DNA from 3 places in the Shewanella sp. cp20 genome. Region 3 is predicted to be linked to each of the others. Evidence: predicted binding sites of a transcription regulator. Region 3 holds the regulator's gene; each other region holds the start of a gene.
The links. The regulator LexA, encoded in region 3, represses DNA repair genes until DNA is damaged. The targets are predictions, from matches to a motif close to TACTGTATNNNNATACAGTA.
Positions count from the first base shown of each region.

Region 1 (10,085 bases), on a different contig from region 3:
CATGCTAGCTTGTTAAAACGCTCGATAACAGTATTAGTGTTTTTAATTGTAGAATAACGACTTATCTAAAAATTCTGCTTTTTTTCAAGGGTTTTTCCTGCGCTACTCCTGATCACATATTTACTGTGATTGGTATAATGTTTTAAAGCTCACGAGCGGAAAATAAAAAAGGAGGCATTAGCCTCCTTTTTTGTGGTTTGATGATGCCTATCTAATCGGCTTTAGTTCAGGCCGCCTGATTTTGCGTCTCATCGCTCAGGGTCTGGGCTCTAAGTTCTTCTGGGGCGAAGTCATCGACGTTGATTGACTTCATGCGGCCTATTTCGGCGCGCTCGAGCAGTACCACTTCCTCATCGCTTAAGATCCCCAGCGCCTTACCTTCGGCAGCGAGTTTATCCAGCCACATGAAGGGGTGACGCTTACCGGTCGCCTTGCAGATCTTATCGTGCAATGGCTCACAGGCGAGAATATCTTTAAAGGTCTGCTCCTGAATACCCACAGCATTGAAAGGCGATGGGGTCCAGAATTGGCCCTTACCCAGGCGATCACGGCTGGCACAAGGGGTTTGCATGATCTTAGCCACCTTATGGTCCAGCACGTCGCTTGGACGCTTAATTGGACGGCCAAATGGGAAGAGTATGACTCTCAGTACACGGCCCAGTCCCATAGGGAAGTTGTTAAGCAGATCGTCTAGCGAGTCTTGCAGCTTGTAGAGGGCATCTTCAACCGCCCACTGAACCAGCGCGAGATCTTCACTCTGGCGGCCTTCGTCCTGATAACGCTTCAGGGTGGCAGAAGCCAGATAGAGCTGACTTAGCAGATCACCCAGACGCGCCGAGACACGCTCTTTACGCTTGAGTCCACCGCCAAGGGTCGCCATGGCCAGATCCGATAGCAGTGCCAGGTTGGCGCTGAAACGGTTCATGTGCTGATAGTAACGCTTGGTCTTGTCCTTGTATGGGCTATTTGAGAAGTAGCTCGAGGTCAGGCCTAGCCAGAAGCTGCGCACCAGGTTGCTGGTGGTGAAGCCGATATGACCAAAGAGGGCAGAGTCAAAATCGTTCAGCGACTTATTAAGGTCCGGATCAAACGCCGCTTCCATCTCGGCTAAGACATAAGGATGGCAACGAATGGCCCCTTGACCATAGATGATCATCGAGCGGGTCAGGATGTTCGCGCCTTCAACGGTAATGGCGATAGGTGCCGCCTGATAGCCGCGTCCCAGGTAGTTGTTTTCACCCAGACACACACCCTTACCGCCGTGAATGTCCATGGCGTCGATGACGCATTTCTGCATTCTGTCAGTCAGGTGATATTTGACGATGGCTGAGATCACCGAAGGCTTCTCGCCGAGATCGATACCTGTGGTCGTCAGCGTGGTGACCGCGTCCATCAGGTAGGCGTTACCGCCGATACGAGCCATCGGCTCTTCGATCCCCTCCAGCTTACCGATAGGCAGCTTGAATTGACGACGAATACGGGCGTAGGCACCAGTGGCCACGGCTGCGGTCTTGATACCGCCTGCAGAGTTAGAGGGCAGGGTGATGCCGCGACCAACCGAGAGGCACTCGACCAGCATGCGCCAGCCCTGACCGGCCATCTCTGGACCACCTATGATGAAATCCAGTGGCACAAATACTTCGTTACCGCGCGTCGGACCATTTTGGAACATACAGTTCAGCGGGAAGTGACGACGACCGGTTTCGACACCTGGCACATCCGTTGGGATCAGGGCGCAGGTGATGCCGAGCTCTTCCTTGTCGCCCAGTAGCTTGTCGGGATCTTGCAGCTTAAAGGCCAGACCCAGCACGGTAGCGATCGGCGCCAGGGTGATATAACGCTTGTTCCAGGTAAGCTTCATGCCCAGCACTTCTTCGCCTTGCCATTGGCCTTTACAGACGATACCGAAGTCGGGAATTGCGCCTGCATCCGAGCCCGCTTCCGGGCTGGTAAGGGCAAAACAGGGGACTTCCAGGCCTTTAGCCAGACGAGGCAGATAATGATCTTGCTGCGCCGGGGTACCGTAGTGTTGTAGCAGCTCGCCAGGGCCTAGTGAGTTGGGTACGCCCACGGTAGATGCCAGCTCGCTGCTAACGCCCGCCAGCTTTTGTAGTACGCGAGACTGGGCATAGGCAGAGAATTCCAGACCACCATATTTCTTCTTGATGATCATGGCGAAGAAGCCGTTGTCTTTGAGGTATTGCCAGATAGACTCTGGCAGATCGCCGAGTTGGTGAGAAACCTGATGCTGGTTGAGCATCTTACACACTTCCTCTACCGGGCCTTCTATAAACGCCTGCTCTTCGGCAGTTAGGCGGGCGACAGGGTAGTTGTGAAGCTTCTTCCAGTTGGGTTTACCGGCAAAGAGATCCGCTTCCCACCATGTGGTACCGGCTTCGATCGCTTCTTTCTCGGTGGAAGACATCTCCGGCATGATCCCTTTATAGAGTTTCAGTAGCGGACGGGTGATCACGCTTTTTCTGAAGGCACCTATATTGATGGGAAGGGCGATGGCCAAAAAGACCAGCCAGGCAAGAGGGGAAATGCTTGCGGTTGCTGTACCCAGCGCCATCACGATAGCCGCGATGATGGTCGAGGTCAGCAGGGATACTCTAAGGTAGGCTAAGGCGCCTAATGCAAAGAGCATCACAAAAATCCAAAGTAAGCTAGTCACGGTAATTCTCCTTAAATAGCGACCGAAAGCTGCTCGATGTCAGCATTTTTTATATGACCATTATCACAATTATAGATGCTGGTCAGACCTGTGTCGCATAAAATCTAACCCTATGGCGGGTTTTATACAAGCATTTTTCAAACAATTGTTTAACTTTTTTGTTGAGGCGAGGATTCCACAAATTGGGTCAAGTCGTTAGAATTAATCAAGATAAGCAATTTTAGAGTGAAGGTGTCTTTTTATGTGTGAGTTGCTGGCCATGAGTGCCAATGTGCCCACTGATATCGTATTTAGTTTTACCGGGCTGGCAGAGCGTGGTGGCGTCACCGGGCCACACGTCGATGGTTGGGGGATCACCTTCTATGAGGGTAAGGGCAGTCGCACCTTTAAGGATGCTACCCCCAGCAGTCAGTCTCATGTGGCGCAGTTGATCAAGTCCTACCCCATTAAAAGTGAAGTGGTGGTGAGTCATATTCGTCAGGCGAACCGCGGTTGTGTGTCGCTGGAAAATACCCATCCCTTTACCCGCGAATTGTGGGGACGTTATTGGACCTATGCCCATAATGGTCAGCTGAGCGATTATCAGCAAAAATTTGCCGTGAAACGCTATCAGCCAGTCGGCGATACCGATAGCGAGCAGGCGTTTTGCTGGATTTTAGAGAAGGTGGTCGAGCGCTTTGGTGATGAGGCGCCAGCGGATCTGCTGCCCGTGTATCGGTTTATCGCCACCTTGGCCGATGAGATCCGTGCCCTCGGGGTGTTTAACATGATCTTAAGCGATGGTGAGCATCTGATGAGTTATTGCAGTAACAATCTGTGCCACATTACCCGCCGAGCCCCCTTTGGCAAGGCCAAGCTTATCGATACCGATGTGGTGATCGATTTCGATAAGGAGACCACGCCTAACGATATCGTAACCGTTATCGCCACTAGGCCGCTGACCGATAATGAAGATTGGTACATTTTAAAGCCGGGAGAGTGGAAGCTGTTTGCCCGGGGCGAGATTGTCTTAAGCCAAGAGACCGACGACTAGTCGGCTAAGCGTTTAATAAAAGAAGGGGCCTAAGGCCCCTTTTTTAATGCTGCTCGCGTAAGCTTTGCCGCAATTGACTCTTGCTATGACTCTTGCTATGACTTTGGTTATGACCCTAGTTATGACTTTGGCGGAGTCTGGGGCGGCGTATCGGCCGCGACTTTTGGCTGCTCCGTGGTTTGTTTATCGGTTTGCGCCATGATCGGCTCGCTGTAGTGATAATTTAGCAGCTGGATATCCAGCTGTTTGCTGCCTTTCTCGAAGTGGGTGAGTCTGACGGGCAGGTAGCCGAGTTTGGGGGACATCCAGAAAAAGGTTTGGCGCTTATCGTTGTCACGCACCACTTCTATCTTGACTGTCTCATAGGTGCCGCTCGGGAGCACCATGCGCTCCTTACTGACCACCTTGAAGTCATATTCATCGATCTCGCCGCTCTTGAGCATCTTGTAGTGCAGCTTGTCGCTGCCTTTCATGATATCGAGCCTAAACTGCAGTTGTACCATCAGGGGATCGAAGAGATCCTGCGCATAGGGAAACTTAGCCCTTTCATCCTTGTAGCGACTGTGCACCAGTTGCTGATCGAGCACATAGGCCGACTGCTCCTGATAGTCTGAGCCGGTACCGCTGCGGTTATGGATATAACGCATGGGCACCAGCTGTCCTCCCTCCTCGCTGAAGGTGCTGATGACGGTGCGCTTATCCCATAGCATCAGCAGGCTGACATCGCTGTCGAAGCGGTATTGGTACAAGTTATCCTGGGGGGGGGGCAGTTGATAGCGTGCCTTGCCCAGTTCTATGCTGCCATAGTTCACCTGATACTCCGCCGTGTGCGGGGTCAAGGGGGATTCATCGGCCTGCGCGCTTAAGGCAATGGCACAGAAAGATGAAATCATGAGTGCGGATTTGAATATCGACAAGGCCTTCTCCCGGTCACGATAAGTTAAAAGGGTAATGCAAACACTAGGGTCGCCAGATCCGGCTGCCACTCATACTTGGACAGCTTTACCCGACCTCGGTTCACTTCTATCGCTTCACTTCTTAATCTCTGCATCTGCTCGATAAAATGGGGGCTGGTCTCGGGAAAGGCGATCTTGCCCTGGCTGTTGATCACTCTATGCCAGGGGAGCGCTAGCGTATCGGGCGCCATCTTGAGGGCGCGAGAGACATAGCGTGCTCGCCCGGGGAGGCCGGCGAGATCGGCTATCTTGCCATAGGAGCTGACTTGCCCCTCGGGGATCAGGGCAACCACGTGCCATATCTTGGCCATGGGCGATAACTGTGTCTGATTCACGCTGCCTCCGTTCTGGCCCTAAGGCATCTTATCGTCACGGTAATGCTAGTTATACCAATCGTAATAAATAATGGATCATTCTAGCTTGTTAAAACGCTCGATAACTGCATTAATATTTTTAATTGTAGAATAACTACTTATCTAAAAATCTTGCTTTGTTCTCAAGCGCTTTTCCTGCGCCATTTCTGATCAAATACTTACTGTGATTGGTATTAGCCTGAGTTGAATGTGTCTTGCCAGGTGTTTGCAGATGCAATGGCTATGTTCTGATAGTAAACCAGTTTCTAGATAATTTCTAAGGGTAACGGGGTGAGTGAAGTGAAGGCTTGAAGGTATAACCGTCGCAGGTATTAGCTTGAGCATGGATGGAGTGGGATGACAGACAGGTCGATGGGGCTTTGACCTGTCTGTTGCTTGATCATCGGTTTATTGCCTGTGTGCTAATACCGAGATAAATCTCACCTTTTTTGATAAGCGTTTTCGACTAGCTTTTTTAACTGGCATCTGTCGACTAGCTGTGTGCGCCTAAGGCATTAGGCTGCGCCGGCGATAACGCCTGTTTGGCACCGATACGATGAAACAGCACCAGCCCTATGGCGGCCAGCAGACCGAATCCGCCTATGATGTACCACATTAAGGGGGGCTGGTTTGCGCCCTTGGCGACCTCGGCGTAGAGGTAGCCAGATAGCGGGCCGGCCAGCAAGAAGCCGATGGCCGATGAGACAAAGTAGTAACCCATAAACATCGCCTTCTTATCCTGCGGGGCAAAGCTGGCTACATATTCCTGGCTCTTAGGTGAGGCCACCATCTCGCCGATGGAGAATACCAAGATGGAGGTGAGTACCATGGCGCCGCCCATGAGTATGCCGTGGGCGAGGCCCCCCAGCGCCGTGCCTAGCCCTAGAATCAGGGTGCCAGCCACCAAAACCGGCAGCGGACTGAATCGTTCGGCGATGCGGCTCACCATCACCTGCATCAGCACGATAGAGAGAAAATTGAGCCCGATAAGGTACTCGGGGTTTATCTGGCGATACTGCAGGGCAAACTGCTGGGCATATTGACTGACGAGCTCTGGCGCTTGCGCGATAGTCCCTAAGGCTGCCCCGAGTTCTTCTCTTGGGATCATCACCTTGGCATGCACCAGATCGAAATAGGCGTCTGATAGGCTCAGGCTACCGGCGCCATAGGCCTTTGCCGCGCCAAGCAGTTCGTCACCGAGCAGAGTGATATCCACGGGGGCGAAGAAGTCGAGCAGTCCGGGCCAGGGGGCGAGCATGGCGACTAGGTCCGAGGTATCGACAAAATCGCGAATATAGATGGGCAGGGTGATGAAGATCTGTTGGTAGACCATCCAGAAGCCGGAGAGGATAAGCAGGTAGATCACGAAGGGCTTGTTGCCAAGGGCGATCTTCTGTCTATACCAGGGCTGTTGCTTGTCAGATTTGGCGAGGGCATTCCAGATCATATGCAGGCTAAACCACACCAGGTAGATGGTCAGGCACTGCTCGCCGCTGATCCACTTGGCGCCGTAGGAGAGCAAGATCACTAAGGTGCCGAAAAACAGCAGGGCGAAACGAGCGTTGCCCAGCACCTCTTGAATGTCCCTGAATACCTGAGACAGTGACTTGCCCCGCTGCTGGTGAGGATCGGTCGGCTCGTGATAGAAGAAGAGCGCCGGAATGAAATTTATGCCGATCCAGATTGCCGACATGATGAAGACCCAGTCCCAGCTGATGGCGCGTACATAGCCGGCGATGAAAGGGCCGAGGAAACCACCCACGTTCACCATCATATAGAAGATGCCAAAACCCAGGCCGCGGTTGGTATGATCTGTGGTACGCGCCACAGTGCCTGTCACCACAGGTTTAAAGCAGGCTGCGCCGATGGCGACCCCCATGAAGGCAATGAAGAAGCCGCTAAAGCTACTTACCTGACCCAGCAGAAAATAACTGGGGCACATGATGGCGTAGGCGATGAGAAACATCTTGCGGTAACCGTAACGGTCGGCGAGAGCGCCGGTCAGCACAGGAAACAGATAGAGAAAGAAGGGGATCATTCCCTGCAACAGGCCACGCTCCTGCTCGCTAAAGCCCAGTCCGCCTTGGTGGGCGGGAGAGGTCATGTAGAGGGAGGAGAGGGTAAAGAAGCCATACCAGGCGAGTCGCTCGAAGATCTCCATGGTATTGGCCACATAGAAGGTGCTGGGCAAGGGGGTACGTGTAGGGTTCGACATTATTATTCTCGTATATTGTATACATTTGTCTTTTCATGCTATCGGCTTGGGTAATGAAATACAAGTCGGCGGGTTGTTGAGGTGGCGAGGAAGCATCGATTGCGGTTGCCTTTAATGTGATTTAGGTCATAATGGCGCCACTTTATATGCCAAATTTGATTAACCAGAACCTGAGACTATGCCTGTACTCGATATATTGACCATTCCTGATGAGCGCCTGAAACGTAAGGCCAAGCCCGTAGAAGACATTGCCGCCGTGCAAGGTTTTATCGATGATCTGATCGAAACCATGTACCACACAGACGACGGCATAGGGCTAGCCGCCACCCAGGTGGGCAGTGAACACGCTATCTTAGTGATCGATCTGTCTGAGGATCGCGATCAGCCCATGGTGGTGATCAATCCAGAGTTCGTCGAGCGTTCGGGTGAGATTGTCGGCGAAGAGGGCTGTCTCTCTATTCCAGGTTACCGTGCCAAGGTGACCCGTTTCGAGAAGGTAAAGGTCAAGGCGCTCAACCGTCAGGGTGAGGCCTTTGAAATAGAGAGCGATGATTTCCTGGCCATCGTGCTGCAACACGAGATGGATCATCTCGACGGTAAGGTCTTTATCGAGCATCTGTCGCCGCTGAAGCAGCAGATCGCGCTCAAGAAGGTCAAGAAATACCGTTGATCGACGCCGATAACCGATAAAGCCACCTTAGGGTGGTTTTTTTGTGCCTGCACGGTGTGAGTCCCGCTCCTTGGCTTCAATGAGCTACTGCAACGGATTGTCGTTAAACAGCTATCTTTATCCACCGATAAAAATCAGTGCCTAGCTTACCCTCTTGCTTAAGGTTGAGGAAGAGACAGAGGCTAGGGCAGAGAGTGCGGCTGGCGCCGTCAAGCAGTGGAAGGATCTCGAACGAGCACCCGTTTTCGGGCTTGCGATCTGCCCATTTATAAATATACTGTATTTATATACAGTATTATTTCGATTTCCATGTTTAAGGTAAGCAGGGTTAGGGCTGCCTGGGAAAGATGCCAGATTTATGTCGTGGCTCTGTCACTCAGACGCGGTAAAGTTGCGCTTAAGTCGCGGTTCAGTCGTGACTAGATCATGATTGAGTCACGATTAGCTCTTGGCATCTTAGTGTTAACAACTCAGGGCTCACAACTCAGCCATCCCTTAAGCGAATCGAATGAGAGCGGGTGCATCATGGCCTTGGCAGATCTTCAACTTGAACGTTTACTCCAACGCGCCGATCTTTGGCGTGGCGACGCCTATCATCCCCAGCAAGAGGGGCAGGATAGCGGTTATCCCGAGCTTAATCGCCATCTAGGGCAGGGAGGCTGGCCTAATCAGGGGCTATGCGAGATCTTCTCTGCCAGCGAGGGGATTGGCGAGCTGAGCCTTGTACTGCCGCTGATGCGCCGCCTGATCCCTAACATATCGCCCGAAGGCAGTGCTGCCGGGCTGGTGAGCCTGGTGGCGCCGCCTCACGTGCCTTATCCCCAAGCGTTAGCGATGCAGGGGATAGATATCAGCCGCCTCTTGTGGATCGACACCCAGACGGTGAAGGAGCAGCTATGGGCGCTCGAGCAGATCTTAACTAGCGGCGTCTCGCCTCTGGTCTTATGTTGGCTTAAGGAGCTCAGTGTCAGTCAGGCCAGGCGCTTGCAGCTTGCCTGCGAGAAGGGCGAGAGTCTGTGTCTCTGTTATCTGCCAGATAAGATGAAGGAGCAGGCCCATCCCGTGCCGCTGCGTATCGCCTTGCAGGCTAACACCGAGGCAGGAACAGATAGGCCGCTCGAGACCCAGGTAGATATTTTAAAGCGCCGTGGTGGTTGGCCGGCGCCGCGTTTTTCCTTATCGCTTCTGCCCGAGCTATTGGCTCAGAGCCTGATGCTCGATGTGGCTACAGAGAGGGGACAGAAGAAATGGGAGGATGAGCTGGATAGGAAGCTGGATAAGCCTCAGGAGAGCGCCCAAGTCTTGCAAGGTCCCTGGAGTGCTTAGATGCTGTGGCTTGCGGTCTATTTCCCTCACTGGTTACTTCAGTATCAAGGCTACCATCAAGGTTTGCCACGCGACAGCGAGCTGGCCCTCTTCGAGCGTCAGTCCAGTCAGATCCTTATCGCCTCAAGCGTCGCGGCTAAGCTGGGGGTTGAAACGGGTCAGAGTCTGGCGACCGCCCAGGCGCTGAGTCCATCGCTGCAGTTATTAGCCTATGAGCCCTCTTTGAGTCAGGAGGCCAGCCATTGGCTGTGCCAGTGGAGCTATGGTTACAGCGCCAGGGTCGTGCCGCCCGTCTGCCCGTTCCAGCAGGTCAGGCAGAAGAAACCGAATGAGTCGCCGGGCCTGACAGACATCTTGCTGCTGGAGGTCGGCTCGATGGCGAAGGTTTTCGGCGGCCTGGAGAGACTCATCAGCCAGTATCATAAGACAGCCCAGGGTTATGGGCTCGAGTGCCAGTTTGCTCTGGGGGAGAATGCACTGCTGGCTCAGCTGGGGGCCAGATACCGGCCTATGTTCTGGCAGGCCGGTGAGCCATCAGATGACTATAAGCCGCTGTCACAAGAGAATGAGCCGTTGTCACAAGAGAATACGCGATTACTGCAAGACAATGAGCCGCAGGGCATGTCAGTCGCGTCTGCCTATCCCCAAGGCGCAGAGATTGAAGAAGTAGCCCCCGAGGTGTTAGCACACCAGGCCTATGGTCAGGAGGGGCTATCACAGGAGGAGCTATCACAAGAGGAGCTTGTTCAGATCACTCTCGCCCAAATCGCGTCATTGCCGGTTTCAGTCTTGCCATTGCCGCAACATGTGTTGCAGGCCCTTGAGAATATGGGGCTGACCCAGGTTAAGGCGCTGCTT
Region 1 covers NZ_JPII01000047.1:14,904-24,988, forward strand. Annotated here, with positions in the region: gene fadE (acyl-CoA dehydrogenase FadE) at 227-2,674, opposite strand; gene DB48_RS15520 (class II glutamine amidotransferase) at 2,916-3,707, shown strand; gene DB48_RS15525 (DUF3108 domain-containing protein) at 3,827-4,600, opposite strand; gene DB48_RS15530 (MGMT family protein) at 4,648-4,974, opposite strand; gene DB48_RS15535 (MFS transporter) at 5,510-7,231, opposite strand; gene def (peptide deformylase) at 7,410-7,901, shown strand; gene imuA (translesion DNA synthesis-associated protein ImuA) at 8,427-9,227, shown strand; gene DB48_RS15550 (Y-family DNA polymerase) at 9,228-10,085, shown strand, end outside.
Region 1: the regulator LexA is predicted to act here: its motif matches at 8,177-8,196, upstream of imuA (translesion DNA synthesis-associated protein ImuA).

Region 2 (10,085 bases), on a different contig from region 3:
CGTTGACGCCACAGCTCATTGAGCTCGGCCTCATCTTTTGGCCAAGCGGCTTCGTCTCTGTCGTACTGATAGCTGTCGCCGGGGGCGTTGAAGTCCATCTCTTTGTCGAGCAGAGATAAGGCGTAGGCAAAGCGGTCATAACGACGCTGCTGCACCAGATCGAAGATCTTGTAGGCGGCAGTGAGATCGCCGCTTTTCAGCATGTCGTCAAATTGGGTCGCATAAGGCTTGAAACTGTCGACATCACTCTGAAGCAAGACATTGCGGCGATAATCGAGCTGCTTAAGGTAACGCTCGAACACCTGCTCGGAGAAGGCATCGTCCAGATCGAATCTATGATAATGGGCGCGAGTGAACAGACCCGTCACTCGCTTGCTCGCTACTTTATGTTGCGGCTCTTGCGTTAGAGAGGGCAACTCGCTAGATGGAATACTGGGCGTCAGTGCCCATGCCGAGAATCCTACAAAGATGCTGGCAATGGATGCTGCCAGAGTGAGTTTTCGCATCAACAAGTTACTCCTTTTAAACGATGAACAGTTATAACAGGATATGCTCTACCGGGACTTTTACCGTCAATCCTGAATCTAACTGTACTTGAACATCTTCTTTCTTGATGTCCAGGACAACACCTGCAACAGGTGATTTACCTAGTTTGACACTCACGCGTTGATTTGGTTTCAACTCGGTCAGTGTTGCCGGGGTTAAATCCTTGGCTTCAACCTGTGGCTTAGCCGCTTTAGGCGCTGGTTTGCTGCTGCGCTTAGGCTGTGGCTTCTTGAAGGCTTTCTTCTCAGACTTAGGACCAGGCTTCTCGGCCTTTTCTGCCGCCGCTTTCGCAGCACGCTTTGCCTTAGCCTTCTCTTGACTCTCCTTCAGTGTAGCCTGTGCATGGTCAATATGCTCTTGCTCAAGCTCGCCACACTCGTTGCCGTCAAGATCGACACGCTGTGCCCCAGCCTTAACCCCTTTCAGGTAACGCCAGCTACTGGTGTAACGGCGTAAGGCGATTCTTAATTGCGTTTTACTGACTTTAGAATCATCAGCTAACCTTTCAGCCAAGTCTTGAAACAATCCTATTTTTAGAGGCTTAGTTTCACCTTCAGCGATAAAGCATAAAGGAAATGTTTCATATAAATACGCAAGAATTGCGTTGGTGTCGGTCAACTTTTCTGTTGATTCCATCATTACTTCCACAGTTTAAAAGGGACTATCACCTCGCCGGGTTAACGTCGGCACTGGCGTGTCGTTCATATTGGTTAGACATCGGGTCGCTTACATGCCGCTAGGCGGCGACCACACAATCCAACATACCTTATCAATTACAGTCAATAAACGCCATGTATTCATTTCAACTAATGAAAAATCTCACGGCGTGTTTTTGAATTCATCAAGCGGCCTATTATAAGGGCGCGCCAGACGAAAGCGACCATCAATTGTGCAAAATTGGTTGTAGTTTAAGCAAATAAAGCCTTTTCCAGACTTTTTACGCAGGACTCTAGCCCCAATTGATCCGCCTCGTCGAAACGAGAGAAGGAGGGGCTATCGATATCGAGTACGCCGATCACCTGACCGTCACGGCGCAGTGGGATCACAATTTCCGAGTTACTGGCGGCATCACAGGCGATGTGGCCGTCGAAAGCATGGACATCTTCGATACGCTGAGTGGTATCACTCTGGGCCGCCGTGCCACATACCCCCTTCCCCATTGGAATACGGGTACAAGCCACTTTGCCTTGGAAGGGGCCCAGCACCAGCTGATCACCTTGCAGCAGATAGAAGCCGACCCAGTTAATATCATCCAGATGCTCGTTGAGCAGCGCCGAGAAGTTTGCCATCGCCGCGACGAGGTTATCTTCGCCGCTAAACAGGGCTTCAACTTGACGGGTAAGCGTCGTGTAACAAGGTGTACTCATACAAATTTCCTAACAATTTATGTTTTCGTTTCAGCTTTCTTGGCGGGTTTCTTTGCCGGTGCAGCCTTGGTTGCGGCGCCGCCTTTCAAGAGTCCCATGAGCTGATCTTTATGTTCTGCCATGTAGAAACAAAGTTGTTCTAATGCATTTTCATCTAAGCCTAAATCAACTTGCTCAATAAAAGGAAGAAGATTATCCGCGATATCGAGCATCTTATCGTAGGCATCCGCCTCCTTCTTAGATGTGAATGTCATCTTCTCCACCCCTTCTCTGACTACGACAAATTTCGTTATAACTGCCATATTCGCCCTCACACTGTTTTTATATACAGTTGTAGAATCTCATAAATACAACTTCTTATGCAAGTCTCAAACTTTATCTGTTAGAATCTGCGCAACTATTGGCGCCGGATTTAGGCGCCACCTTATTAGGTATTTCAATAGATTGACTATAGTAATATCTTATAGGCAATAGATTACTGGTCTATATCAAGAAATTCACACTATTGATATAGCCTTAGATGACAGGAAGCGCCCCAGAACAGATATGAAAACAGAGGTGTTAGATAAGAGTATCGTTCTTTGCCGTGCTTGCGATCTGGTCGTGAGAAAACGCGCCTTGCCAACTGGGGTGCGGGCCCTGTGCCCACGCTGCCATACCAATCTCTATGATACCCCCTACTGCTCCGTCAACGGCATGTTAGCCCTGTGTATCACTGCGCTGGTGCTCTATTTCCCCGCCAACTTTTTTCCTGTGCTTGAGATGCATTTTCTAGGCAGCATTCGCACCACCACCATAGCCGGAGGCGCTATGGCCGTGGCCGCTCAGGGCTATTGGGTGGTGGGCATTGCCGTATTGGTGGCGGCGGTGATCGCCCCTGGGCTGCTTATCCTATCGATACTCACCCAGGTCCTGATCGTCAAATACCGACTCAAGACCCCTTTCTTTCGCAATATCTATAAGAAGCTGCTGAAGCAGCACAGTTTATTGGCGCAGCTCTCCATGCTTGAGATCTACATGATCAGCATATTCGTCTCGGTATTTCAGCTCTCCGATTACACCGATCTCTATTTCGGAATCGGCACCTTCTGTTTCACCATGTTGTTTATCATGGTGATCTTCATGCAAAGGGAATATGACATAGAGCATATGTGGAGCGTGCTGGATGAGTAAGCTCAGCAGGCCTCCCCAGGGCGAATCATTGGGGCTGACCAACTGCCCTACTTGTAAGTTTCTGTGCCATCTCGATCAGGGCAGCTGTCCACGCTGCGGACAGGCGGTGCAGAGCCGCGATCGCACCAGTGTGCAGAAGAGCTGGGCGCTGCTGATCACCGCCGCCATCTTGCTTTTTCCGGCAAACCTCTACCCCATCACCATCATGACCAGTCAGGGGCAGGTACGCCAGGACACCATCTTCAGCGGCATCAACCACCTGGTGCACCTAGACCTTTTACCTATTGCCATTATTCTGTTTACCGCCAGTATCTTAGTGCCCATGTTGAAAATTTTTGGCCTGGCACTTTACCTGACGGCGATCAGCTATCGCCTGCCGATCTCGAAAAAAACACTCATGGCAGGCTTTCATATCATCGAATGGATTGGTCGCTGGTCCATGCTGGATCTGTTTGTGATCTCCATTACCGCGGCGCTCATTAACATGGGACAGATTTGGGATGCCAAGCCGGCGCCGGCGGCCACCGCCTTCGCCTTGGTGATTCTGCTAACACAGCTGGCCGCAAAAGTATTAGACACGCGTTTACTCTGGGACCGATTGGAATCGAAAGATGACACAAATTGAAACACCAAAAGTCGTTAAGAAAAAACTCTTCTCTCCCATCTGGCTACTTCCTCTGATCGCTCTGGCCCTGGGAGCTTGGCTCGGGATCAAGAGCATTCGCGAGTCCGGCGTCGAGGTGCGCATCCATTTTCCCAGCGCCACAGGGATAGACGTGGGTAAGACGCTGGTCAGATACCAGGGCTTAACCGTGGGTAAGGTGGTTGATATCAGTATCGACGATCAACTCCAGGGCGTTTATGTGGATCTGCTGATGGATTATCGCTCGACCCCCTTCCTGCGTGATGAGACCAAGTTCTGGCTGGTGACCCCTAAGGCATCGATCACGGGTGTCGAGGGGCTAGACGCCCTCTTCTCGGGTAACTATATCGCCATCCAGCCAGGCGAAGGCGATTACAAGAACGAGTTTACCGCCGAAGATCAGGCCCCGCCGGTGGCGCCGGGCTCAGATGGTTTGATGATCGAACTCACCAGCCCATCCCTCGGCTCTTTGGATGTGGGCTCACAGGTGTTTTACCGTCAGATCCCGGTCGGCAAAATAGTCAGCTATCGCCTGGTGAACGACGACAGCATCCTCTTTAACGCATACATAGAAAAGAAGTATGCCCACCTGGTAAAACAGGACTCACGCTTCTGGAATGTCTCCGGGCTGGCGCTGGACGCCTCGCTATCTGGCATCAAGGTCAAGACAGAGAGCCTCTCGGCCATACTCGCCGGTGGCGTCAGCTTCTCTTCACAAAGCAGCAGCGAGCAGGCGAACGTCAATCAGACCTTCACCATCTTCGAGGATAAAGAGCATGCCCTGGGCGGCATTAGCTTCAGCCTCACGGCCGATGACGCAGATAGCCTAAGCACAGGCGCCGACATCGTCTATCGCGGCATCACCATAGGCCAGATCACCCATACCCAGCTGACCGAGTCGGGCGTGACCTTCGATGCGAATATCGCCACCCAATATGCCGAGCTTCTCGGCACAGACAGTCAATTCTGGCTCGAAGGCGCCGATCTATCGCTTAGCGGCATCAAACATGCCAGCCGACTGGTTACGGGGAATGTGGTGGCCTTCATGCCCGGCAACGGCGAACATCAGGCCAGCTACCCACTGCTGACCAAGGCCCCGCAACACACACAGCCGCCCCTGTTGCTCAGCCTGAGCGCCGAGGAAAACCCAGGGATCAGCGCAGGCGCCGAGGTGCGCTACAAACAACTGCCCATAGGTCAGGTCGACGGTGTCGAGTTTAAACCTGACTTTTCCGGCCTAGCCTACCGCATCCAGATCTGGCCCGAATTTGCCAAGCTGATCCATCAGGGTAGCTACTTCGTTGCCGAATCGGCCCTGGCGATCGATGCCTCCCTGGACGGCATCAACGTCAATACCCGGGATCTGTCCACCCTCACCAAAGGCGCCATCAGCCTGATGCAGGGCCACAGTAAGAAATTAGTCAATCCTAAGAGATCACTGCCGCTGTTTGCCAATGCCAAGCAGGCCGCGGGTTACCTCGCTAAGCAGAATCGCCTCAAGATAGTGCTTGCGAGTCCAGATGGTGCCGGGCTCGCCGCCCACTCCCCTATCTACTATAAGAAGATGCAGATCGGTGAGGTGCAAGGAGTCAACTGGCGTGCCAGCAGCGAAGACTTTGCCATCGAGCTGGGTATCGACAAGCAGTTCGCCTCGCTGGTTAAGCCAAGCACCATCTTCTGGCGTAACAGTGCCCTGAGCGTCGATGCCAGCCTAAATGGCGTCAAGCTGGATGTGGCGCCGCTAGAGGGCGCATTAAAGGGCAGCGTATCCCTCGGGCTGCTGGATAAAGACGATATCGGTAACCAGAGCCACCTCTATGGCTCAGAGACCTTGGCCCGCGCTAAGGCAACCCCCATCAGCATAGTGTTCGATGCCAGCACACGCCTGAGTGCCCACGCGCCGATCCGCTATCAGGGCCATCAGATAGGGCAAGTCGAGAGGGTTAAACTATCCCAAGACTTGCACAGTGTCAGCGTCGACGCCTACCTCTATGGCGACTACGCAGCACCTTTCCTGGCCGACGATGCCCAATACTTTATCGTCGACGCCAATATCTCCCTCTCAGGCATCACGGCCGCCGAGACCCTAATTACCGGCCCCTATGTCTCCGTGCTACCGGGTGAGAGTGGCAATACAGTGCATGACTTTATGGGCAGCGTCGAGTCCCCGGCATTACTCGCTCAAGATGCTCTCACCTTCACTCTAGTGGATGACAACCTAGGCTCGGTCAAAATAGGCACCCCTATCATCTTCCGTGGTATCAAGATAGGCGAAGTCAAGCAGGTACAACTGTCCGCCACTGGCACCCAGGTCGAGATGACAGCCCAGGTGGCCAGCGGTTATCGTCATCTGATCAATCAAAGCAGTCAGTTCTGGGATCTGTCGGGCATCAAGGTCGATCTCGGCCTCTTCTCCGGCGCACAGATCGAAACCGGCTCACTGGAGACCATCATCGCCGGTGGTATTGGCGTGGCCACCCAATCGGCGACCACAGAGCAAAATCGCATCGGTCAGCATCAGATCTTTAGCCTGCAGCCCAAACTGGATCCCGATTGGTTAAAATGGGCGCCAAATCAACAAAGTCTGCATTAAGGCTCACTAGTATAGAAAGGCAGGGAGTCGACTTGGTGGCTATGCTTTACATAGCCACCCATTAAGGAAACTAGCTGCCAACTTGTGCCCTAAGAGCTATTTTGCACCGCCGAAACCTGTTTGGCACCGCCGAGCTCACCTTATCCTGGAGTCGAAATGAGCAAAGATTTGCTACGCGAAGCCGCTATCAACCTCAAGAAAGCGGTCCCCTTGATGCTCAAGCATCAGATCCCGACGACCCCCACCAACTATGCCCTGTGGTATACCTACGTCGGCCAGCAAAACCCCGAACTCATCACCAAGATGGATAAGATAGTCAATGAGCACAATACCTGCCCTCCGGTCACTGCCGAGCTGCTCTACCGCGAGCATATTGCCGATCCCAGCGAGGTTAACGTGCTCAACATGCGCCAGAATCTGGAGGCCATGACCATAGAGCTGTCACAATCGATCAAGGATACCAACCAAGACGCAACCGCGTTTCAACAAAAGGTCGACAGCAACTTCAGTCGCCTCAATCGTATCGAGGAGGAAGGCCTGAGCCTAGAGAAGGTATTGGGTCTGGTACGTGATCTGGTGAAAGAATCCGATGATATACGCCAGAGTACAGAGTATTTTACCGGTCGCCTAGACAAGGCCCAGGAAGAGATCGCCGCCCTGAGAGAGGCCCTGAAACAATCGGAACAAGACGTTTATCATGACGCCCTCACAGGCGCGCTCAACCGCCGCGCCTTCGATCAGGATCTTAAGGGCGTGCTGGCTCAGAGCCCTGAAGGCACCTGCCTGATCTTGGCCGATGTGGACCATTTCAAGAATTTTAACGACACCTATGGCCATCATCTCGGCGACAAGGTGTTACAAGCGGTGGCCAAGCGCCTCAGCGAATCCTGCCGTGACGGGGTCAAACTATATCGCTATGGCGGCGAAGAGTTTGCCCTCATCGTGCCCAACAGCCATCAACGCAAGACCCGCCATCTGGCCGATGCCATGCGCCGAGCCCTGGAGAAGATCTCCCTCAAGGACAGACGCAAGAATCAGACAATCGATAAGATTAGCGCCTCTTTCGGGGTCAGCGAATGGCAGCCAAATGACACCTTCGAATCGCTTATCGAGCGCACTGATGGTTTCCTCTATGACGCCAAGAACCTGGGCCGAAATCGGGTAATGCCCCTCTAGTGCCTACGATTGGAGTCGACCCGATGACTTGGTTGGCTCTGATGACGCGGGTAAACGCGTCGCCACCGCCGCCTCACCCGCCATAGGCTCGGCAATCACCACGAAACGCTGGCGGCTCTGCCCGCCTAAGCTATCGAAGGGGTAGCAGGTCACTAAGGTCAGGCGCAGGGCATCTTCCTGAGCCAGCAGCGCCGTATCTTGCTCATCCACCACCTGAGTCCCCAGCACGCGATAATTCACTACCTGCGCCGAGGCGTCCTGCAGGGTGATCACCTGCCCCGGGTAGATCCCCTCTAGCCTGGCAAAATGGGTATCCCTGTGACCGGCAATGACCGTATTGCCCCAGTGATTGATCTGATTATCCGCCAGGATCGCGGCAGGCCCGAAGGCCAGATTGCGCCCCGAGGCGCCTGCCAGCACATAGAGGGGCGCACCGCGGCGCCGCCCCTGCTCGTCGGCAAAATGCAATTTAGCTATCGGATAGGTATCGGCCCAGCTCCATGGCTTGTGGGCTTGACGGTCCGCTAGGGTTCTATCCCATGCCCGCTCAATGAGGAACTGAGCAAAATGTGCCTTGGCTTGCATATAACCTCCTTTAAAGATCAGTGTCATGGCCGCCATCAGTGCGGTCAACAGCAGGACATGCCTGAGTCCCAGGCGTCTGCGACGATTCATCATCAGGCCTCCTGGCGTCTGCGCCACAGCCCCTGCAAGCAGGGAAGGTAACTCACCCAATAGGCGCCGATCAGCAGCAACATCATGGCCCCCAGCGCCAGATAGAGACGGCTCTCGGTAGCGGTTTGCGGCCACTGAGATTGCACAGGCATAGGTGCGGGTTTAAACAGCTCCAAGGCGTCCATCGCTTCGGGACGTGAAGGGGTTTTATCCACCGCCACCAGGCTGGTGTAAGGGCTGACCAGGTGATAATCCATCGCCAGTCGGGTGACACGCTCTTTTATTGCGGCTTGGTTCTGCACATTCTTGCTCAGTTGCAGGCTGGCAATTTGATTACGCGCCCAGATAAGATCGATTCCCCTGGGCTTCTCGCCCCCCACCAAGGCCAAACGACGCTGCCAGTGCTTGCCATCGAGATCGCCCGAGATGATCAGGGCATCGCTTCGGGCTCGTTCAGCAGGGGTTAACCTCATCGCTACCATGATGGGCTCATGGGCATAGAGATCGCCGATCTGTACCGGCCAGTAGTCGGGAATAGAGCCATCATCCAGGGTCAGCGTCACATCGCTTATTTGAGGCGATTCAATTTTTTCCAGCAGCTCGCCTATCTTGGCGTCCACCTCACTTATCTTGCCCACATAGGTATAGGTGCCACGTCCCGCCCTGGCGGCACGCTCCATGAAGTAGCCATTCGGCGCCGAGCCTATCCCTACGGTAAACAGGCGCTGATGTCCGATATTGGCAGCGATTAGCGCAAACAGCGACGCCTCGTTGCCCACGGCGCCATCGGTAATAAACACCACCTGCTTCAACCGCTCGGCTCTCCCCGATGAAGCAATGGACGAAACGCCTGTGTCCGGCTGACTCAGTGCCCGCAGCAGCGCCGGCGCCATCTCGGTGCCGCCATCGGCCTCAAGACTCTGCACGAACAGGTTGGCCTTGCCCAGGTTTGCGGCGGTGGCCGAAAGCGCCACCGGCGACAGGCTACGCACGCTGCTGTCAAAGGCGATCACATTGAAGGTGTCCTGACTACTCAGCCCGGCTAAGGCATTTAAGATAGCCGACTTGGCCTGAGCGATAGAGTCGCCGCTCATGGAGCCCGAGGTGTCGATGACCAAAGTTAACTCTCTTGGCAGACGCAGGCGTGCCTTATCCTGAGGCGGCATCAGCATGACCAGGGCGTAGCTGTCTTTCTGAGCAAGTTTTTGCATGCCTTGTTCATCGCTCTGCGCCTCATCATTACCAGCGGCAGAAACGGTTAGCTGCCGATGTGTCTTGCCAAGCTGAGCAAACATCACGGCGCTCGGCTGCTCCGCAAGCTGTGGGCGCCACTTGAGCAGAAAGTCTCTGTCAGGCCTGAGGCTAGAGGTGAGATTCAGGCCTATCTTGGTGCCGCCAAGCTGAGTCTGGCGCATCTGATGATAAGGGGTCTCCAGACGAGCGATCGCCATGCCGGCATCCAGCACCACATCCAGATAGAGCTTCTGCTCGTCAGGTGCCGTGCCCACAGAAGTTGCCATATGCGGCGACTCCTCATTAACCGCGCCTGATTCATGGTCTAAGTTTTGCGCCTTACCCTTGGGGAAGTATCTCGGGGTGATGGCCGTAGGAAAACGCAGGCTAAACTCGCCATCTTGATAGCGCACCTGCTGTTGATAGGCGATCTCAACGACCAACGCCTCTCCCGGCCCTAGGTTCGCCACCTCAGAGGTAAAGATATTGGGTCTTTGCTGGCTCACCAGGCTCGCCTTCTTGCCCTCTACTTTGGCCTGCTCGAAGGTTTGTCTGGCCACCTCCTTGGGCTGGATCTCACCGACGATCACCCGCTGACCAATATGCAACTTAAGGCTGTCGACCGCCGCATCATGGGGGAGCGGGAACTGATAGCGGCCATTAAGCCAGTGGGCAGTGT
Region 2 covers NZ_JPII01000048.1:283,912-293,996, forward strand. Annotated here, with positions in the region: gene prc (carboxy terminal-processing peptidase) at 1-506, opposite strand, end outside; gene proQ (RNA chaperone ProQ) at 538-1,182, opposite strand; gene DB48_RS17155 (GAF domain-containing protein) at 1,455-1,913, opposite strand; gene DB48_RS17160 (YebG family protein) at 1,931-2,215, opposite strand; gene DB48_RS17165 (paraquat-inducible protein A) at 2,460-3,086, shown strand; gene DB48_RS17170 (paraquat-inducible protein A) at 3,079-3,711, shown strand; gene DB48_RS17175 (MlaD family protein) at 3,698-6,322, shown strand; gene DB48_RS17180 (GGDEF domain-containing protein) at 6,479-7,498, shown strand; gene DB48_RS17185 (class GN sortase) at 7,502-8,176, opposite strand; gene DB48_RS17190 (marine proteobacterial sortase target protein) at 8,176-10,085, opposite strand, start outside.
Region 2: the regulator LexA is predicted to act here: its motif matches at 2,227-2,246, upstream of DB48_RS17160 (YebG family protein).

Region 3 (10,085 bases):
CTGATGAATAGCCTCAAACGCCTGATTATAGGTTGCCTCACACTGACGCGGGGAACAGATGGGGATCACTCCCGCGTGGCGAAACAGATACTTAAGCAGTGGCATCTCGCTGATAGACTTATCCATCACGAAACGGATCGGACGGGTCGAAGCGCCCATGATGATCAGCGCGTCCACATAACTGACGTGATTGCACACTATGATGCCGGCGCCCTCGCTGGGGAGTTTGTCGCGGCCGGTCACGGTGACGCGATACAAAATATGGCTCAGCAGATAGCTGACAAATCTCTGGGTAAACTCAGGCACCTGACTATAGACATACAGGGCAACCACGGCATTGAGCAGCGCCAACAATAAGAAGAGATCTGTGATGGCCCAACCTAGGCCCTCCAACAGCAGAATAGACAACGCTGCCGAGACCACCATGAACAGGGCATTCATTATGTTGTTTGCGGCGATTGCCTGAGCACACTCACCCCTATCGGCGCGCGACTGAATGAAGGCATACAGAGGCACGATAAACAGACCACCGCTCACCCCCACCATAAACAGGGCAAACATCACCCGGTAATGCTGCGACTCGGCGATGAAGCGACTAAAGCTATAGACGGTCTCGGCCTGGGCCGGCAACTCCGGGAGTGACCACAGCAGATCCACGCCAAATAGGGTGAGCCCGGCCACACCGAAGGGCAGAAGACCCAGTTCCACGTGTCCAAAAGAGAAACGCTCACACAGAAAGGAGCCCACCGCGATACCGATAGAGAACAGGGCCAACAAGAGCGACACCACGGTCGCATCCGCATGCAGATGCAACTTGGCAAAGTTGGGAAACTGAGTCAGATAGGTCGCCCCGAGAAACCAGAACCAGCTAATCGCCAGGATCGCCATCCAGATACTCGGGGTCTTTCTGACCTTAGCGATACTGCGCCAGGTGCCCGACAAGGGCGCGAAACGAATCTTAGTGATCGCGCCTTGAGGCGGCATGGCGGGAATCGCCCGGCTGGCCAGGTAGCCGGCAACGGCCAGCACAAACACGGTCGCCGCGGTAGCGATAATGCCCTTGTCGCTGGCCACCAGAAGCCCGGCGCTGAGTGTGCCTATCAGGATCGATAAGAAGGTACCCATCTCTACCCAGGCATTACCCGTCACCAGCTCATTTTCCGCCAAGGCCTGAGGCAGGAGCGAATATTTTACCGGCCCGAAATAGGCCGACTGACTGCCGGTTAAGAAGAGCAGCACTAACATCACCATATAACTCTGGCTCAGAATCGCCATGGCCGCGCAGGACATGATCACCAGCTCCAGCTGCTTTAAGCGTCTGATCAATTTGGCCTTATCCATGTTGTCGGCCACCACTCCCGCGTGGGCGGAAAACAGGAAGAAAGGCAGGATAAACACGCCGGCGGCAAGGTTAACGAACAGGTTGACGCTGATGGGCAGATCCTCTATCTGGCTATAGGTCACCATCAGAAGCAGCACATTCTTGTAGATATTATCGTTGAGTGCCCCCAGGCACTGAGTGGCAAAATAGGGAAAAAACCGCTTGGTTAACAGCATAACGCCTCCTTGTGATAACCCAATCCTTTAAGTTGAACCGCGATATGGTGGCGAATGGCCTCCTCGATACTTATTCCGGGAGCAAAGAGCTTATCGTCCAGCGCCAGACACACCAGGCCATGCACGCCCCCCCACAGGGCTCGGCTCGCCAGTAATCGTTGCTCACCGGATAACTCGGGCAACAGCTCGCCCAGGCAAGACTCTATCAAGGCAAACAGCTGCGCAATAAGCCGGGCATGATGCTCGCTCAGCCCCTGCTCATCGGTTGCCTTAAGCTCGAAGATCAGCTGAAAGGCTCTAGGCTGCTCGAAGGCAAATTGCTGGTAGGCGTTGGCCATTGCCTCGAGTGGATTCGAGTCATAGGCTTGAGAGACTTGTGCATTAGAAGCCAGGCGCTGGTATAGCTGATCCAGCGTCAACTCGGCGACGGCTAGCAGCAGACCCTGATAGCTCCCGAAGAGATTCACCAGGGTGCTGGGCACATAGCCGACAACTTGAGCCACCTTGCGCAGGCTCAGGCTATCGAGTGGCTCGACCGCCAAATGCTGCAACACGGCGGCGGTTGCCATCGCCCGAATCTCATCATGAGTATGTTCCTTACGTCTTGCCATCTCGGCCCCATCCCTCTGTCAAGTTGCGTTCAAGTTACCAGCAAGCAAAATAAAAAACAATGTTCATAATAAGATTATTTTTCGGCGACCAGAATAAAAGAGGGAAATTTATCGGCTGAGTGTCATGAGAACTCTGTCTTCGTCTGGACCGAAGTAGTCGGCCTCCAGCCCTTGCTCGACAAAGCCTAGCCTGGCATAGAGGTGCCTGGCAGGATTATCCGGCGCCACGGTGAGCTTCACCTGTGTCACGCTAGCGGGTAGCGCGCCCAAGGACTCTACAATCAAACGCCTGCCTATGCCTCGCCCCTGAGCGGCACTATCGACGGCGACCGAGAGGATCCAGGCACTGTCTACCCGTTCGCTCCTGGCCAGCAGTATGTAGCCCAGTAGACATTCATTTTCGTCACAAGCGACTCGCAGGCCGCTTGGCCAGCAGTCGAAACTCTGACGAAAGAAGAAGTCTGGATAGGCATGAGCACCAAATAATCCCTGCTCCAGACGATAGAGCGCCTGCAGCTGGTGCTTACCAGCCGCCTTGATAGAAATATGAGGGAGATTATTCACGGGTTAACAGCTCGTCCCATGGCAGGTGGGTCGATCCCACGACGATAAAGTTGGGATTCTCCAAGGATTCACGCTCGTTATAACTCAGTGGCTGTAGCTCGAGATCCATCACCTGGCCGCCTGCCTCTTCGATAATGATCTGCGCCGCGCCCGTGTCCCACTCGCCCGTGGGACCGATACGCACATAACAGTCGGCGCGGCCTTCTGCCACCAGACAGCTCTTAAGCGCCGCACCGCCCAGCACCACTAGCTCGCAGTGTTTAGGATGATTGAAAAGCTTCAATACAGACTGGGGATCCTGACGACGACTCACCGCCAGGCGCAAACAAGGCTCATCGTCTGTGGTGAGCTGTTTGCTGGCGATACGCACCTCGCCCTTGCTGCTGCGCTTATAGGCGCCCAGCCCCGCAATGGCGTAATAGACCACGCCCGTCATAGGCACATAAACCACGCCCATGATAGGGCGATTGTGCTCGACCAGGGCGATGATCACCGAGAAGTCACCGCTACCGGCAATAAACTCGCCTGTGCCATCTAGGGGGTCGACTAACCAGTAGCGCTGCCAGTCGGCGCGCTCGACATAGGGGATATCGGCATCTTCTTCGGATAAAACCGGGATCTCAGGGGTGAGACTGTTAAGCTGGGAAGCGATGATCTTATGGGCCGCGATATCGGCAGAGGTCACCGGGGTATTGTCGGATTTCACCTCTTTGTCAAAACTGCCCTCGAGGTAGATCCCTTTAATGGCTTCTCCCGCCTCGATGGCAATCGAAATCGCCTGCTCAACATACTCTTCTGGCTTCATCACAACTCCAACAGCCTACATCTGGCAATGCCTAATATGATAATTCGGATTAACTACTTTAGTTTTAGATGTTTCTGTGCCAAAAACAAGGCGCTAACGCTTCGAGATTCGGAAAAGTCATCTTCTAATAACAACTCAGACCACTGGCTCAATGGCCAACGCACCAGCTCTATGGGTTCGGGCTCGTCACCCTGCAATCGACTCTCGTACAGATCCTCGGCAACGAAGATCTGCATCTTGCTGGCAAAGTAGCCCGGCGCCAGGCTCAGCTCCATCAGATGGGTCAACTTACGAGCACCAAAGCCGATCTCCTCCTGCAGCTCTCGGTTGGCCGCCTGGGCATGGGTCTCCCCAGGATCCACTAAGCCTTTGGGGAAGCCCAACTCGTAACTATGGGTGCCTGCCGCATATTCGCGTCCCAACAGGAGTTCCTCGCCATGCACAGGCACCACCATCACGGCGCCGCGGGTATTACCCTTCATGCGCTCATATTGACGCTCAACCTGATTCGAAAATTTTAAATGCACCTGCTCTATCTGAAACAGACGGCTCTGGGCAACAACTTCGGCATGTAGGATCTGCGGCTTTTTGTCCGACATTGAACTTCCTGAAAAATGGCGTTTGCTTAACCACTCAATCTTACTATGATGGGCCTAATCCACAACTCAAACCAAGGAATTTTTTTACGACCTTTATGTTTCCCTGGAATAAGATAGACACCGTATTGTTAGACATGGACGGTACCCTGCTGGATCTGCATTTCGACAACCACTTCTGGCTCAGCCTGGTGCCTCAGGCCTTGTGTCAGCAGCGGCAGATCCCACCGGCCGAGGCCCAGCAACTGGTAGAGAGTGCCTATGCCAAGGTCTTCGGCACCCTGGAGTGGTATTGCCTCGAATATTGGCAACAGGAGTTGGGTCTGGACATTCTGGCGCTGCATCACACCCTGGTCGACAGGATCCAGCTGCGTCAGGACAGCATGCCCTTTCTCGGCGCGCTCGCCAAATACGGCAAGCGACGCATCTTAGTCACCAACGCCCATCCCCACAGTCTGGCGTTGAAGCTCAAACATACCGAGCTGGCTAGCGGGCTAGACGAGATGCTCTCCAGCCACACGACCGGCTATCCCAAGGAGCATCCCGAGTTCTGGCGTCACCTGTTTAATGAGTATTCCCTGGATCCCAGCCGCTGTCTGTTTATCGACGACAGTGAGCCCATTCTACTGGCGGCCCAAAAAGCCGGCGTCGGCTATCAGCTAGGGATCAAGAACCCCGACAGCCAGAAGCCGCACAAGCAGTTTGCCGACTTCCCGGCCATCGACGATTACCATCATCTACTCGTCTCCCTAGAACAGGCTCAACGAGACTAGCCGCCTGCGCTTTACGCGCTAATCGCTTGATGAGACTGACAGAATATCTGGTTAATACTTGCACTGTATAAAATACTGTATATACTGACAGGTACTGTATGGAAAGACAGGATTAATCATGAGACCCTTAACCCCGAGACAAGCCGAGATTTTAGATCTGATTAAACGCAATATTGCCGACACCGGCATGCCGCCTACCCGTGCGGAAATTGCGCGTCGCTTAGGCTTTAAGAGTGCCAATGCCGCCGAGGAACACCTCAAGGCGCTGGCCAAGAAAGGTTGCATCGAGATCATGCCCGGCACCTCACGCGGCATTAAGCTGACCCAAGAGGAAGAGCCTGAAGATCTCGGTCTGCCTCTCATTGGCCAGGTCGCCGCCGGTGAGCCAATCCTGGCTCAGGAGCATGTGGAGCAACACTATCAGGTTGATCCAAGCATGTTCCGCCCCAGCGCCGACTTCCTGCTGAGGGTCAAGGGTGACAGTATGAAAGATATCGGCATTCTCGAAGGCGATCTGCTGGCAGTACATAAGGTCGAACAGGCCAGAAACGGTCAGATCATTGTTGCCCGTGTGGAAGACGATGTCACAGTTAAACGCTTCGAGAAGCGCGGCAGCACCGTATTCCTTCATGCAGAAAACGAAGAATATTCCCCTATCGTCGTCGATCTCACCACTCAGAGCCTGAGTATCGAAGGCCTGGCCGTTGGCGTTATTCGAAATGGAGACTGGCAATGAACAACCTCATGGGCATGGCGCCACGCCATCCAGGGCTGTGGGTCGATCTCGACAGCTCGCTTAAGCGCGGCGATAGAAACACTATCTCCACGACGGCAAGTTCGACTCAGGGCAAACAGGAGCTCCAGGCCCTCACTCCGGAACTGGCCAGACTCAGTCAGCAGGGGCAATGGGTGGTGCTGATCAGCCCGCCAAACATAGGCTACAAACAGATGCTGGCCGACGGAGGTGTTCGCATGGATCGTATATTACTTGTGCACACCAAGGATGAGGTCGAAACTCTGTGGGCGATGGAAAAAGCCCTCACAAGTGGTACATCCAGTGCGGTGATCTGCTGGGCGCAAACCTTGGATGCCCGTGATAGTCGTCGCCTGCAGATCGTCGCCAAGAATACCCGCGCATTAGGGGTAGTGATCGAAGATGCGAACGGTCACTTACCTGCCAGCCCGTTTTCCCAAGAGGATCGCAGCGGTCAGCCCTCGAATCTGTTTAGCTCGCTACACTAATCATCCTCGCACTACCTTTCCATACAGACGCCCCGCAAGGGGCGTTTTTGTGTCTGTTTTGTTTAGCAAAATAAAATAAAAGTGATCTTGATCAATATTTAAACAGCCATTAAGTTAGTAATAGATATCAACGATTATTTGTTATATCGCACAATTTGGTTGTCGGCTTGAGCGGCGAAAATAATCCTGTAACACCTCGCCCACGGAAGCTGAAATTGGTCTGATATATTCAGCCGTAAGTGCAAGCGTGGTCACCACCAACAGAACAAGAGTTTCACCACCGACGCACTTTGAAGTCATCGTTGCTTTTTTGGGAACTGAAGAGTTTGCATAGAGCCGAGACATACTGTGTGGCTCTTCTTTGTAGTTGCCTTCGCAATTGACAGAGGAGAAGTCTAGTGAAGCAAGTGTTGTGTTGTTTGCTGGCGTTGCTATTTACGCCCACCATACTCGCAGCAGATATGCCCCTGAATATGACATCAGGGGTCACAGAGATCAGTAATAAGGTGTTTAGCCTGCATATGACGATTCTCTATATCTGTTGTGCCATAGGCCTGGTCGTCTTTGGCGTGATGATCTACTCCATCATCAACCACAGGCGTTCTAAGGGTGCCGTCGCGGCAAACTTTCATGAGAGCACTAAGGTAGAGATCGCCTGGACGATCGTGCCTTTTGTCATCTTGATCCTCATGGCCATCCCAGCCACCAAGACACTGATCGCCATGGAAGATCCCAGCAATGCCGATCTCACCATTAAGATCACAGGTTCCCAATGGAAATGGCACTACAGCTACTTCGATCAAGACATTAGCTACTACAGCCTACTCGCCACTCCCAGAGAACAGATAGAGGGCAAGGAGGACAAAGGCGAACACTACCTGCTGGAAGTCGACAAACCCCTGGTGCTACCGGTCAATCGTAAGATCCGTTTCCTGATGACCTCAGAAGATGTGATCCACTCCTGGTGGGTTCCCGCCTTCGCGGTGAAGAAAGATGCAAACCCAGGCTTTATCAATGAAGCCTGGACCCGTATCGACAAGCCCGGCATCTATCGAGGGCAATGCGCCGAGCTCTGTGGCAAAGACCATGGTTTCATGCCCATAGTGGTGCAGGTACTCTCGGAAGCCGATTTCGATAACTGGATTGTAGAACAGGAGGCCCAGGCCAATGCGGCCGCCGCCGAGGCTCAGGCCGCCCTGTCTAAGACCCTATCGAAAGACGAGCTTATGGCCCAGGGTGAGCAGGTCTATATGGCCCGCTGCGCCGCCTGCCACCAACCAAATGGCGCCGGCCTGCCGGGTGTATTCCCCTCGCTCATCGGTAGCCCAATCATAAAAGGCCCTGTCGCCGATCACCTCTCTGTGGTGCTACACGGTCGATCTGGCACGGCGATGCAGGCCTTCGCGCAGCAGTTGACCGCCACAGAAATTGCCGCCGTGGTGACCTACGAGCGTAATGCCTGGGGCAACGACAGCGGCGATATGGTTCAGGCAGCCGACGTTAACCAGGCAAGCTCAGGTGCACAGAGCGGCACAGATGCCGGTACAAATGCTGAGACGGCCCAGCCGACACCTCCACCAGCAGCCACAACGACCGAGTCAACCGAGCCGGCCTCCTCTAATGATGACGCTAAAGCAGTGGTTTTAGACGACCTCAGCATGGATGAGCTGATGGCTAAGGGCGAGCAGGTTTACCTCGGCCACTGCGCCGCCTGCCACCAGGCCACAGGCATGGGTCTGCCGGGCGCCTTCCCGGCACTAAAGGGCAGTGCCATCGCCACAGGGCCGGTTGATAACCACATCGACATAGTGCTTCACGGCAAGCCGGGTACCGCCATGCAGGCCTTTGCCAGCCAGTTAACGCCTCAGGAACTCGCTGCGGTGATCACCTTTGAGCGCAACGCTTGGGGTAACAACACAGGCGATATGGTTCAGGCAACAGACGTCAATCAAGCAGGTCAATAGGAAGGCATTATGAATGCAATAACGCGTGAAGCAGATATGGATGCCACTCATATTGGCGAACATTCAACCCACCATGAGGAGCACCCCACGGGAATAAAACGTTGGCTGTTTACCACCAACCATAAAGATATCGGTACCCTCTATCTCTGGTTTAGTTTCATCATGTTCTTAACCGGCGGCGCCATGGCCATGGTGATCCGTGCCGAGCTATTCCAACCGGGTCTACAACTGGTGGAGCCTAACTTCTTCAATCAGATGACCACGGTACATGGTCTGATCATGGTATTTGGCGCCGTGATGCCAGCCTTTACCGGCCTAGCTAACTGGCTGATCCCTATGATGATAGGGGCGCCAGACATGGCCCTGCCGCGCATGAACAACTGGAGCTTCTGGATCTTGCCCTTCGCCTTTGCGATCCTGATTAGCTCGCTGTTTATGGAGGGCGGTGGCCCTAATTTTGGCTGGACCTTCTATGCCCCGCTGTCGACGGCCTATAGCCCGGACAGTACGGCCTTGTTTGTCTTCTCGGTACACATCATGGGGATCAGCTCCATCATGGGCGCCATCAATGTGATCGTCACCATAGTTAACATGCGCGCCCCCGGCATGACCTGGATGAAGCTGCCACTGTTTGTCTGGACCTGGCTGATCACCGCCTTCCTGCTGATCGCCGTGATGCCAGTGCTCGCCGGTGTGGTCACCATGGTACTGACTGACAAGTTCTTCGGCACCAGCTTCTTCGATGCCGCCGGCGGTGGTGATCCTGTGATGTTCCAGCATATCTTCTGGTTCTTCGGCCACCCCGAGGTCTACATCATGATCTTGCCATCCTTCGGCATCATCTCGGCCATAGTACCCGCCTTCAGCCGCAAGAAGCTGTTTGGCTACTCCTCCATGGTATACGCCACCGCCAGCATCGCGATCCTCTCGTTCCTGGTCTGGGCGCACCACATGTTTACCACAGGGATGCCTGTGTTCGCCGAGCTCTTCTTCATGTACTGCACCATGCTTATCGCCGTACCGACCGGGGTGAAGGTATTCAACTGGGTAGCCACCATCTGGCGCGGCTCGCTTACCTTCGAGACCCCCATGCTGTTCTCGCTGGCCTTCATCATCCTCTTCACCATAGGCGGCTTCTCCGGGCTGATGCTGGCCATCACGCCGGTGGATTTCCAGTACCACGATACCTACTTCGTCGTGGCTCACTTCCACTATGTGCTGGTGTCGGGCGCCATCTTCTCCATCATGGCGGCGGCTTATTACTGGCTGCCTAAGTGGACGGGACACATGTATAGCGAGAAGCTCGGCAAGCTGCATTTCTGGTGCTCCGTCATCTCGGTGAATGTGCTCTTCTTCCCCATGCACTTCCTGGGGCTGGCGGGCATGCCGAGACGTATTCCGGACTACTCGATTCAGTTTGCCGATGTGAACCAAATTGTCTCTATCGGCGGCTTCGCCTTCGGCCTGTCGCAACTGATCTTCCTGGTGGTGGTGATCAAGTGCATTCGCGGCGGCGAGGCGGCTCCCAGCAAGCCGTGGGATGGCGCCGAGGGCCTGGAGTGGACCCTGCCGAGCCCGGCCCCCTACCATTCATTCTCGACACCACCCGAGGTGAAATAGCATGACGGACACTAAGGCGTACTCCAACCGTAAGCTGATCGGCCTATTACTATTAGGTTGCGTGGGCATGTTTGGCTTCGGATTCGCCTTGGTGCCCCTATACGATGTGCTATGTGAAAAATTAGGCATCAATGGTAAGACGCAATCGACCGCCGCCGAATATAAGGCGGTGACCATAGACACCAGTCGTACGGTAACGGTCGAATTTATGGCTCAGACTCAGAAAGATATGCCCTGGGTCTTCGCCCCCGAGATGAAACGTATTCAGGTGCATCCGGGTGAGGTGGTCCGTACTCAGTTTCACGCCAAGAACCTCTCGGCACAGCAGATTGTCGGACAGGCGATCCCCTCTG
Region 3 covers NZ_JPII01000019.1:175,123-185,207, reverse strand. Annotated here, with positions in the region: gene DB48_RS07770 (MFS transporter) at 1-1,557, opposite strand, end outside; gene DB48_RS07765 (TetR/AcrR family transcriptional regulator) at 1,548-2,168, opposite strand; gene DB48_RS07760 (GNAT family N-acetyltransferase) at 2,277-2,732, opposite strand; gene cysQ (3'(2'),5'-bisphosphate nucleotidase CysQ) at 2,725-3,537, opposite strand; gene nudE (ADP compounds hydrolase NudE) at 3,591-4,136, opposite strand; gene yrfG (GMP/IMP nucleotidase) at 4,232-4,906, shown strand; gene lexA (transcriptional repressor LexA) at 5,025-5,642, shown strand; gene DB48_RS07735 (cell division inhibitor SulA) at 5,639-6,148, shown strand; gene coxB (cytochrome c oxidase subunit II) at 6,547-8,112, shown strand; gene ctaD (cytochrome c oxidase subunit I) at 8,122-9,732, shown strand; gene DB48_RS07720 (cytochrome c oxidase assembly protein) at 9,734-10,085, shown strand, end outside.